DNA from 3 places in the Streptomyces sp. NPDC085927 genome. Region 1 is predicted to be linked to each of the others. Evidence: riboswitches for the same ligand, from Rfam matches in the RefSeq annotation. Region 1 holds a riboswitch; each other region holds the start of a gene.
The links. Region 1 has a riboswitch for cobalamin ahead of ACIF80_RS35420 (cobalamin biosynthesis protein). Riboswitches for the same ligand answer to the same signal wherever they lie in the genome.

Region 1 (3,234 bases):
GGTGCACGGCGACGTCCTGGTCACCAAGGTGCTGATCCCCGCGATCGCCGCGCCGCTGGTCGCCGGCCTGGCCGCGATGTTCGCGACCCGGCTGACCTACCGCATGAACCGCAAGTCGGCCGACAGCAAGTCCTCCGAGAAGGGGTACCGGGCCGGACAGATCGCCTCCGCCGGTCTGGTCTCCCTGGCCCACGGCACCAACGACGCCCAGAAGACGATGGGCATCATCACCCTGGCCCTGGTCGCCGGCGGTGCCCTGGCTCCCGACTCGGACCCGCCGATGTGGGTCATCGTCTCCGCGGGCATCGCCATCGCGCTCGGCACCTACCTCGGCGGCTGGCGCATCATCCGCACCATGGGCAAGGGCCTGACCGACCTCCAGCCGCAGCAGGGCTTCGTCGCCCAGACCAGCGCCGCGACGGTCATCCTGGCCTCCTCCCACCTCGGTTTCTCCCTGTCCACCACGCACTCCGTCTCCGGTTCCGTGATGGGTGCGGGCCTGGGCCGCAAGGGCGGCGTGGTCCGCTGGTCCACGGCCACCCGGATGTTCGTCGCCTGGGGTCTGACGCTGCCGGCGGCGGCCCTGGTCGCGGCGGTCGCCGAGTGGGTCTGCGGCTTCGGCAGCTGGGGCACCGCCCTCGTCGCCGTCTTCCTGATCGCCTCCAGCGCGGCGATCTGGAAGATCTCCCGGCGCGAGGTCGTCGACCACACCAACGTCAACGACACCGACGACACCGACGGCCCCGGCGCCTCCGGGGCCACCGGCGAGGAGCAGAGCGGCGTCGTGACCGCGGCCATGGCCGCGGTGGCTCCCCCGCCGGCGGGCCCCGTGGCCGAGGAGCTCTCGGCCACCATCCCGGCCCCCACCGACCCGATGGCCCCTCCGGCCAGGACCACGGTCTGACCCCGCAGGAAGACACGTAGGAGAAGAGCACCATGAAGATCGACTGGGCGGCCCTCGGTTCCGTCTTCGGCGTCAGCCTCGTGGTCACCGTGGCCCTGGTGGCCCTGTTCACCCTGGGCATCACCGGCCTGTCCCGCCGTGAACGGGCCGCCGCCCAGGGCGAGTCCACGGTCCTGGCGATCACCGGCGCCTACGCCTGCTTCGCGGCCTGCGCGGCGGCGGTGGCGTACGGGATCTACCTGATCATGGCCTGACGACTGCCCGACGGCTGTCCGGTTCGCCTGACGGCGCCTGATTCCGGGGCAGGTCCCGGGCCGGCGTCCCGGTCGGGGCCATGTCGTCCGTCCGGCGGGCGGTGCGGGGCACATTGCCTCCGTACCGCCCGTTCCGCGTTTCCCGGACCGTCCGCCGGCCGGCCCCTGACCATCTCCGCCGGCTGTTTCCGGAGCGTCTGCCGACCGTTCCGAACTGCTTGTCGCGCCGCGGAACCCCCTGCCCGCGGTTCACCTTCCGGAACCCCTCTGTGGGCCTCAGCACACTTCAGCCTCGCAGGTCAAAGGCAAGTTGACGGTTCTTCCGGACCGTGGTGAACTGCCGGAGCCATTACGGCGGCAGGAGAGGAAGCCGGTGCGAATCCGGCGCGGTCCCGCCACTGTCACCGGGGTGCACGACCCCGGGAGCCAGGAACTCCCACCGCCGGTCTCGTCGAACCAGGGCGTGGACACCCTGAGTGAGGACATACCGCCATGCCCGGCTGCCTGTTGAGGTCGACCAGCGATGCTCCGCCCCGGTCCGGGGCGGCCGTTCCCGCCGGATCCCTCACCGGCTGAGCCCATGGGTGCCGATCGCGAGTTCGCGTACGGTGCCGCCGCCGGCCTCCTCGGCGACCTGCTTCTCGGCGATCCCCGCCGAGGGCATCCGGTCGCCGCTTTCGGGCGGGCCGCGGCTGCCGTGGAACGGGTGCTGTGGCAGGACGACCGGGGCCGGGGCGCGCTGCACACCGCCGTCTGCGTCGGCGGGGCCGTCGCTCTGGGGAGCCTGGCCGCCCGCTGCGTACGGTCCTCCCCCGCCGCCTCCGTCGCCCTGACCGGCGTGGCCACCTGGGCCGTCGTCGGAGGGACGTCGCTGGCCCGGGAGGCCCGCGCCATCGGGCGCGCCCTGGAGTCCGGGACCGCCGAGGGCATCGAGGCGGCGCGGGCGCGGCTGCCGCACCTGTGCGGGCGGGACCCGCAGGCGCTGGACGCCGAAGGGATCGCCCGCGCGGTCGTGGAGTCCGTCGCCGAGAACACCTCCGACGCCGTGGTGGGCGCCCTGGTGTGGGGTGCCGCCGCCGGTGTGCCGGGGCTGCTCGGGTTCCGGGCCGTCAACACCCTGGACGCCATGGTCGGTCACAAGTCCCCCCGGCATCTGCGGTACGGCTGGGCCTCCGCGCGCCTCGACGACGTCGCCGGGTGGCCCGGGGCGCGGCTGACCGCCGTACTCGCCGCGGTCGCCGGGCCGGATCCGCGGGGTGCCGTCCTGGCATGGCGCGCGGATGCCGCGAAGCATCCGAGTCCCAACGCCGGACCCGTGGAGGCGTCCTTCGCGGGCGCGCTCGGCGTGCGGCTCGGCGGGACGCTGTCCTACGCCGGGCGGGTCGAGCACCGGCCCGTCCTCAACGGCGGCGGCCGTGCCGTGACCGTGGCGGACATCGACCGCGCGGTACGGCTCTCGCAGCGCGTCGGCCGGCTGGCACTCGGCGTCGGCGTCGGCGCGCGCATCGGCGTACGGGCCGTCGTGCGGGCCGTCCCCAAGGCGCGCCGAAAGGGGCGTACGGCATGACGGGCGGTGCCACGGCCGGTATGAGGGGCGGCGGGCTGCTGGTCGCCGGTACGACGTCGGACGCCGGCAAGAGCGTGGTGGCCGCCGGGATCTGCCGGTGGCTGGTGCGGCAGGGCGTCAAGGTCGCGCCGTTCAAGGCGCAGAACATGTCACTGAACTCGTTCGTGACGCGGGAGGGCGCCGAGATCGGGCGGGCGCAGGCCATGCAGGCCCAGGCCTGCCGGGTCGAGCCGACCGCGCTGATGAACCCGGTGCTGCTCAAGCCGGGCGGGGAGCGGAGCAGCCAGGTCGTGCTGCTGGGCAGGCCGGTCGGTGAGCTGAGCGCGCGCGGCTACCACGGCGGGCGGCAACAACAGCTCCTGGGCACGGTGCTGGACTCCCTCGCGCAGCTGCGGGCCACGTACGACGCGGTGATCTGCGAAGGGGCCGGCAGCCCGGCCGAGATCAATCTGCGGCGCACCGACATCGTCAACATGGGGATCGCCAGGAACGCCTCGCTCCCCGTCCTC
Region 2 (3,234 bases), on a different contig from region 1:
CCGGCCGGTGCCGGCGCCCGGGCCGGCACCGGGCGCCGGCTGCTGCTGCCGTGCCCGTTCCTCACCCTGCCGACGCCCGCGCCGCACCCCGAAGTAGTACGCCAGGACCCCCGCGCCCACGGCGGCCTGGAGGGCGAAGAGCCCCGACTCGATCTCACCGGACGGAGGTTCGTACAACGGCGAGAACCACGGCTCGTAGTCCGGTTCGAGCTCGGTGATGGCGGTCTCCGCCTCGCCGTCCGCACCGGCGAACGGCTCCTCCTTGTGGTCGCCGAGCCCGAGCGCCAGCGGCAGCACCGCGAGCGCGGCCACGGCGAGCAGCAGCAGGGCGTTGATCTTCGCGTTCCTGGTCATCGAGCCACCGTCCCGGTACCGGTCGTCCCCGTCGTCCCTGCCGTGCCCGTCGTCTCCGACTCCGGCTCGAGCTTTGTCCTCGCGTCGGAGCCTTCCCCCGTCCCCGTCCCCGTCCCCGTCTCCGTCGCCGCCGTTGCCGACGCGGCACGCTTACCGGTCAACAGCACGCCGAGACGGGTCAGTTCACCCTTGCTGGACTGCACCAGCAGGCGCATCACCAGGACGGTCAGCAGTCCTTCGCTCACCGCGAGCGGGATCTGCGTGACGGCGAAGATGGAACCGAACTTCCCGAGCGCGCCCGGGAAGCCACTCCCCGGGTCGGGGAAGGCGAACGCCAGCTGCACGCTGGTGACGCAGTACGTGGACAGGTCGGCGACGAACGCGCCGCAGAACACCGCCGCCATCAGCGGTGCCCCGTACCGCCGCGCCAGCCGGTACACGCCGTAGCCCGCCCACGGCCCGACGATCGCCATCGAGAAGACGTTGGCGCCCAGCGTGGTCAGCCCGCCGTGGGCCAGCAACAGGGCCTGGAACAGCAGGGTGATGGTGCCCAGCACCGCCATGATCGGCGGCCGGAACAGGATGGCGCCCAGCCCGGTGCCGGTGGGATGGGAGCAACTCCCGGTCACCGAGGGCAGTTTCAGCGCGGACAGGACGAAGGTGAACGCTCCCGAGGCGCCGAGCAGCAGCGTGCTCTCGGGATGTTCCCTGACTTCACGGACGAGTGACCGGGCGCCGTGGACGACGAACGGCGCCGCCGCGGCGCCCCAGGCGACCGCGTGTACCGGTGGCAGAAAACCTTCGGCGATGTGCATGGCTCAGCAGACCCTCTCCAACACCTCGTGGATGGTTGACGCGCCTTGGCCGGTCTCCTGGCTGACGGGTACCACCGCCCGTGCTCCGCCTTCCCGGGTCCCGGAGGGACCCAGTGGCTGCCCGTCGGTCCTGTCGGGGGGACAGGACCAGGGGCCGGAGCCGGACTTCCCGATCACAGTGGCGAGGGCCGCACCGGTATCGCACCGGATTTCCCGTTCACCAAGGCGTGGCGACAGTAGACCCGGATCCGTCCTGGTGACAAGCGGGTGCGGGGGCGCGCGCGGACGGCGTTCCGCAGCTCGTGCCCCCGCGCACACCCGCGGCCCTGACAGCGGGTGTGCGCGGGTGTGCGCAGGTGGTGCGCCGGCCGCCCTTCGCCGCCCGCCCGGGCGGCCACTGTGTCGCCGGGACGCCGGCATGGGGGGCCGGGGCTCTGGGCAGAACCTTGCTGCAATTAATATGCAACAACGAATTCAGGTCAGTAGAGGTGTGAGGATCGATGACGACCCGACGAATACGGCGCAGTACCGGCGCGGCGACCACGGCCGCCGCGATCGCGGCGGTCGCCGCCTGCTCGGCGCCGACCGGCGGCACGGACGCCGGTGCGGGCGGTGGCGGGTCCGCCGAATCCGTGGTGATCGGGGTCCCCTCCGAACCCGACACCCTGAGCCCCCTGCTCGGCTACGGCAAGGACGGCAACTCCAAGATCTTCGACGGACTGCTCGCCCGGGACGCCGACCTGAAACTGAAGCCCGCGCTGGCGAAGGCCCTGCCCGAGATCGGCGACGACGGCCGCACCTACACCTACACCCTGCGCTCCGGCGTGACGTTCAGCGACGGCGAACCCCTCACCGCCGAGGACGTGGTCCACACGTACGAAACGGTGCTCGACGACAAGACCAACAACACCGCCAAGAGCGAACTGGACGCCGTCGAAAAGGTCCGCGCGGACGGCGACGACAAGGTCGTCTTCACCCTCAAGTACCCCTACGCGGCCTTCGCCGCCCGCACCGTCCTGCCCATCGTCCCCGAGCACATCACCGGTGAGCAGGACCCCAACACCGGCTCCTTCAACACCGAGCCGGTCGGTACCGGACCGTACGTGCTCACCGGCTGGAGCAAGGGCGAGAAGCTGACCTTCAAGGCGAACCCGGACTACTGGGGCGGCGCCCCCCGGGTGAAGAAGATCACCATGGCGGTCATCGCCGACGACGACGTCCGCGCCACCCGGCTGCGCTCCGGCGACCTCGACGGCGCGACCCTCCCGCCCAACCTCGCCGCCACCTTCAAGAACGACGACGGCCGCACCACGTACCGGGCCACCACCTACGACTTCCGCGCCGTCACCCTCCCCACCGCGCACAAGGTCACCGGCGACACCGCGATCCGCCGCGCCCTCGACCTCGCCGTGGACCGCCGGGCCATGGTCGACAAGATCCTCGACGGAGCCGGCCGCCCCGCCTACGGCCCGCTGCCCCTCGACGACCCCTGGTACACCAAGGACGTCGAACGCCCCCAGAACCTCCCCGAGGCTCAGAAGATCCTCGACCGGGACGGCTGGAGGACCGGCAAGGACGGCATCCGTGCCAAGGACGGCGTCCGGGCCGCCTTCACCCTCTACTACCCCTCCGGCGACAAGGTCCGCCAGGACCACGCCCTCGCCTACGCCTCCGACGCCAAGAAGGCCGGCATCGACGTCAAGGTCGAGGGCGCCACCTGGGAGGTCATCGAACCCCGGATGGGCAAGGACGCCGTCCTCGCCGGCTTCGGCAGCACCGGCGACCCCGACTTCGGCCTCTACACCCTGCTGCACTCCTCCCTCGCCGGCGACGGCTTCAACAACATGGCCCGCTACGACAACCCCGCCGTCGACAAGGCCCTCGAGACCGGCCGCCGCAGCCAGGACCCCGAGGACCGCAAGGCCGCCTACGACGACCTCCAGCGCGAACTCGTCAAGAACCCCGGCTACACCTTCCTCACCCACATCGACCACCTCTACGTCCTCGCCGACCGCTGGGAGAACCTCACCACCCAGGTCGAACCGCACGAGCACGGCTTCGCCAG
Region 3 (3,234 bases), on a different contig from region 1:
ACGCGGCCGGCGTGGCCGCGATCGAGATCGCCCACGGTGACGGCCTGGCCGGCTCCAGCATCAACTACGGCGTCGGCGCCCACACCGACTGGGAATGGATCGAAGCGGTGGCCGGTGCCACGCGGCACGCCATACCCACGACGCTCCTGCTGCCCGGCATCGGCACCGTCCACGACCTCAAGCGGGCCCACTCCCTGGGGATCCGCTCCGTGCGGATCGCCACGCACTGCACCGAGGCGGACATCTCCGCCCAGCACATCGCGGCGGCGCGTGAGCTGGGTATGGACGTCGCGGGGTTCCTGATGATGTCCCACATGGCCGAGCCGGCCGAACTCGCCCGCCAGGCCAAGCTCATGGAGTCCTACGGCGCCCACTGCGTCTACGTCACCGACTCCGGCGGCCGGCTCACCATGGACGGGGTCCGTGACCGCGTCAGGGCCTACCGCGACGTCCTCGACCCGGCCACCGGACTCGGCATCCACGCCCACCACAACCTCGCCCTCGGTGTGGCCAACACCGTGGTCGCCGTCGAGAACGGCGTCACCCGCGTCGACGCCTCGCTCGCGGGTCAGGGCGCGGGGGCGGGCAACTGCCCGCTGGAGGCGTTCATCGCGGTCGCCGACCTCATGGGCTGGGACCACGGCTGCGACCTGTTCCCCCTCATGGACGCGGCCGACGATCTCGTACGGCCGCTGCAGGACCGCACGGTGCAGGTCGACCGGGAGACGCTGACGCTCGGCTACGCGGGCGTGTACTCCAGCTTCCTGCGCCACGCCGAACGGGCCTCCGAGCGCTACGGCATCGACACCCGCGCGATCCTCGTCGAGGTCGGGCGCCGCAAGATGGTCGGCGGCCAGGAGGACATGATCACCGATATCGCTCTCGACCTCGTGGCGCAGGCCCCGGCGGGCTGACACCCATGCACGGCCGGTCCGGCCCGGGGCGGGTGCGCCGCCGCACCCGCCCCGGGCCCCGGGCCGCAGGCGCGCCGGGCAGACGGGCGATCAGCCTCCGGCGGCACCGGGACGGCGAACCGGCGGCGGACCCGGCGAGCGGTACCGGAACGCACCGTCGCGGGCGCGACCGGCGCCGCGCTCTCCCGCGACCAGGTCGTACGAACGTCTTGGTACGCTTCCGGAGCCAGTCGTGCCACATCCGAGGCCAGGGAATCCGGTGGGAATCCGGAACTGACGCGCAGCGGTGAGGGGGACGGGCGGAGCACTCATGACGCCACTGGGGCGGCGGGTCGGCCAAAGGGCCGGCGCGCACTGCCCTGGGAAGGCGCTCCGTCCGGACGAACCCGAGTCCGAAGACCTGCTGGCACCTCGCCGCCGTCGGCGGTGAGGTCCTTTGTAGGCCAGGCTCCGCGTACGAGCCCCGACAGTGCAAGGCGTACCCGTGCCCCGTGCTCTCTCCGTTCCCCGCTGCCGTGCCGCAGCCCTTCTCCTCACTCCCGCCCTGCTGCTCACCGCCTGCGGCGGAGCCGGCGAGGACACCGCCGCCGGCCCGGAACGGTCCGCCGCGTCTGGCTACCCGCTGACCTTCGACAACTGCGGGAACCGGATCACGGTGAAGTCGGCACCCGAGCGCGTCGTCTCCCTCAACCAGGGCACCACCGAGATCCTGCTCTCCCTCGGCCTCGCCGACCGCATGGCCGGCACCGCCACCTGGACCGACCCGGTGATGAAGGGCCTGAAGAAGGCCAACACGTCGGTGCCCCGCCTGGCGGACAACAACCCTTCCTTCGAGGAGGTGCTGGACGCCGAACCCGACTTCGTCACCGCATCCTTCGTCTCCACGCTCGGCAGGGGCGGCGTCGCCACCCGCGAGCAGTTCGGGGAACTGGGCGTTCCCACGTACGTCTCCCCGGCGGACTGCGCCGCCGGGAAGGACAACGACAGCGGCGGCGACGGCTCCCGCAGCACGGCGCTCACCCTCGACACCGTCTACGGCGAAATACGCGATCTCGCCCGCGTCTTCGGCATCGAGGAGCGCGGCGACGAACTGGTCGCGGAACTGAAGGAGCGGGTGCGCGGGGCCACCGACGGCCTGGACGCCTCCGGCACCTCCCTCATGTACTGGTTCGCCAACTCCCAGTCGCCCTACCTGGCCGGCTGCTGCGGCGCCCCCGGCGCCATCACCCGCGAGGTCGGTGCCGAGAACGCCTTCTCCGACACCCACGACGAGTGGCCGCAGATCAACTGGGAGACGGTCGCCGACCGCGACCCCGACGTCATCGTCCTCGGCGACCTGACCCGCAAGTCCCAGACCGCGGAAACCGCCGAGGCGAAGATCCGTTTCCTGGAGACCAACCCGGCCACGCGCAACCTCGCCGCGGTGAAGAAGAAGCGGTACGTCCTGCTCAGCGGCCAGGCGATGAACCCCTCCCTCCGCACCGTGGAAGGGATCGAGCAGGTCGCCGCCGGCCTGCGCGACTTCGGGCTCACCAAGTGAGCCCGCGCACCCTGCTGCTGACCGGCGGCGGGCTCGCGGCACTGGCCGCCTCCGTCGCCGCCGCCGCGACCATCGGGCCCGCCGACATCTCCACCGCCGACGTGTGGGCGTCGGTGGAAGCCCATCTGGGCGGCGGCGACAGCACGATGACGCCGCTGCGCGACGGCATCGTGTGGAACCTGCGGATGCCGCGCACCCTGCTCGCCGCCGTGTGCGGCGCCGGACTCGCCCTGTGCGGCGCGGTCATGCAGTCCCTGCTGCGCAACCCGCTCGCCGACCCGTTCGTACTCGGCGTGTCCTCCGGGGCGTCCACGGGCGCGGTCGCCGTGTTGGTGCTTGGTGTCGGCGGCGGAGCGCTGTCGCTGTCGGCGGGCGCCTTCGCCGGCGCGCTGGTGTCCTTCGGGCTCGTGATGCTGCTCAGCCACAGCCTCGGCGGGAGCATGGACCGGGTGGTGCTGTCCGGGGTGGCGGCCATGCAACTGTTCTCCGCGCTGACCTCGTTCACCGTGCTGACCTCCGCCGACGCGGAGACCACCAAGGGCGTGCTGTTCTGGCTGCTCGGCTCGCTCGCCGGTGCCGACTGGGGCCAGGTGCTGCTGTGCACGGCGGTCCTCGCCCTGGTGCTCGTCGTCTGCCTCGGGCACTCCACCAGCCTGGACGCCTTCGCCTTCGGCGAGGAGGCCGCCGCCGGCCTCGGCGTGCACATCGCCCGCTCCCGCCTCGTCCTGCTGTGTGCCACGGCGCTGCTCACCGCCGTCCTGGTCAGCTGCGCCGGGGCCG

Region 2: linked by a shared signal. The riboswitch ahead of ACIF80_RS33420 (energy-coupling factor ABC transporter permease) and the one ahead of ACIF80_RS35420 (cobalamin biosynthesis protein) in region 1 are both predicted to bind cobalamin.
Region 3: linked by a shared signal. The riboswitch ahead of ACIF80_RS13645 (ABC transporter substrate-binding protein) and the one ahead of ACIF80_RS35420 (cobalamin biosynthesis protein) in region 1 are both predicted to bind cobalamin.

Annotation. Positions count from the first base shown of each region.
Region 1 is NZ_JBITSN010000024.1:60,503-63,736, forward strand. It holds gene ACIF80_RS35410 (anion permease) at 1-904, shown strand, start outside; gene ACIF80_RS35415 (hypothetical protein) at 937-1,158, shown strand; cobalamin riboswitch at 1,483-1,614, shown strand; gene ACIF80_RS35420 (cobalamin biosynthesis protein) at 1,739-2,725, shown strand; gene ACIF80_RS35425 (cobyric acid synthase) at 2,746-3,234, shown strand, end outside.
Region 2 is NZ_JBITSN010000019.1:83,226-86,459, reverse strand. It holds gene ACIF80_RS33425 (energy-coupling factor ABC transporter substrate-binding protein) at 1-354, opposite strand, end outside; gene ACIF80_RS33420 (energy-coupling factor ABC transporter permease) at 351-1,169, opposite strand; cobalamin riboswitch at 1,199-1,430, opposite strand; gene ACIF80_RS33415 (ABC transporter substrate-binding protein) at 1,670-3,234, shown strand, end outside.
Region 3 is NZ_JBITSN010000004.1:377,326-380,559, forward strand. It holds gene dmpG (4-hydroxy-2-oxovalerate aldolase) at 1-914, shown strand, start outside; cobalamin riboswitch at 1,125-1,337, shown strand; gene ACIF80_RS13645 (ABC transporter substrate-binding protein) at 1,399-2,454, shown strand; partial or broken gene ACIF80_RS13650 (FecCD family ABC transporter permease) at 2,451-3,225, shown strand.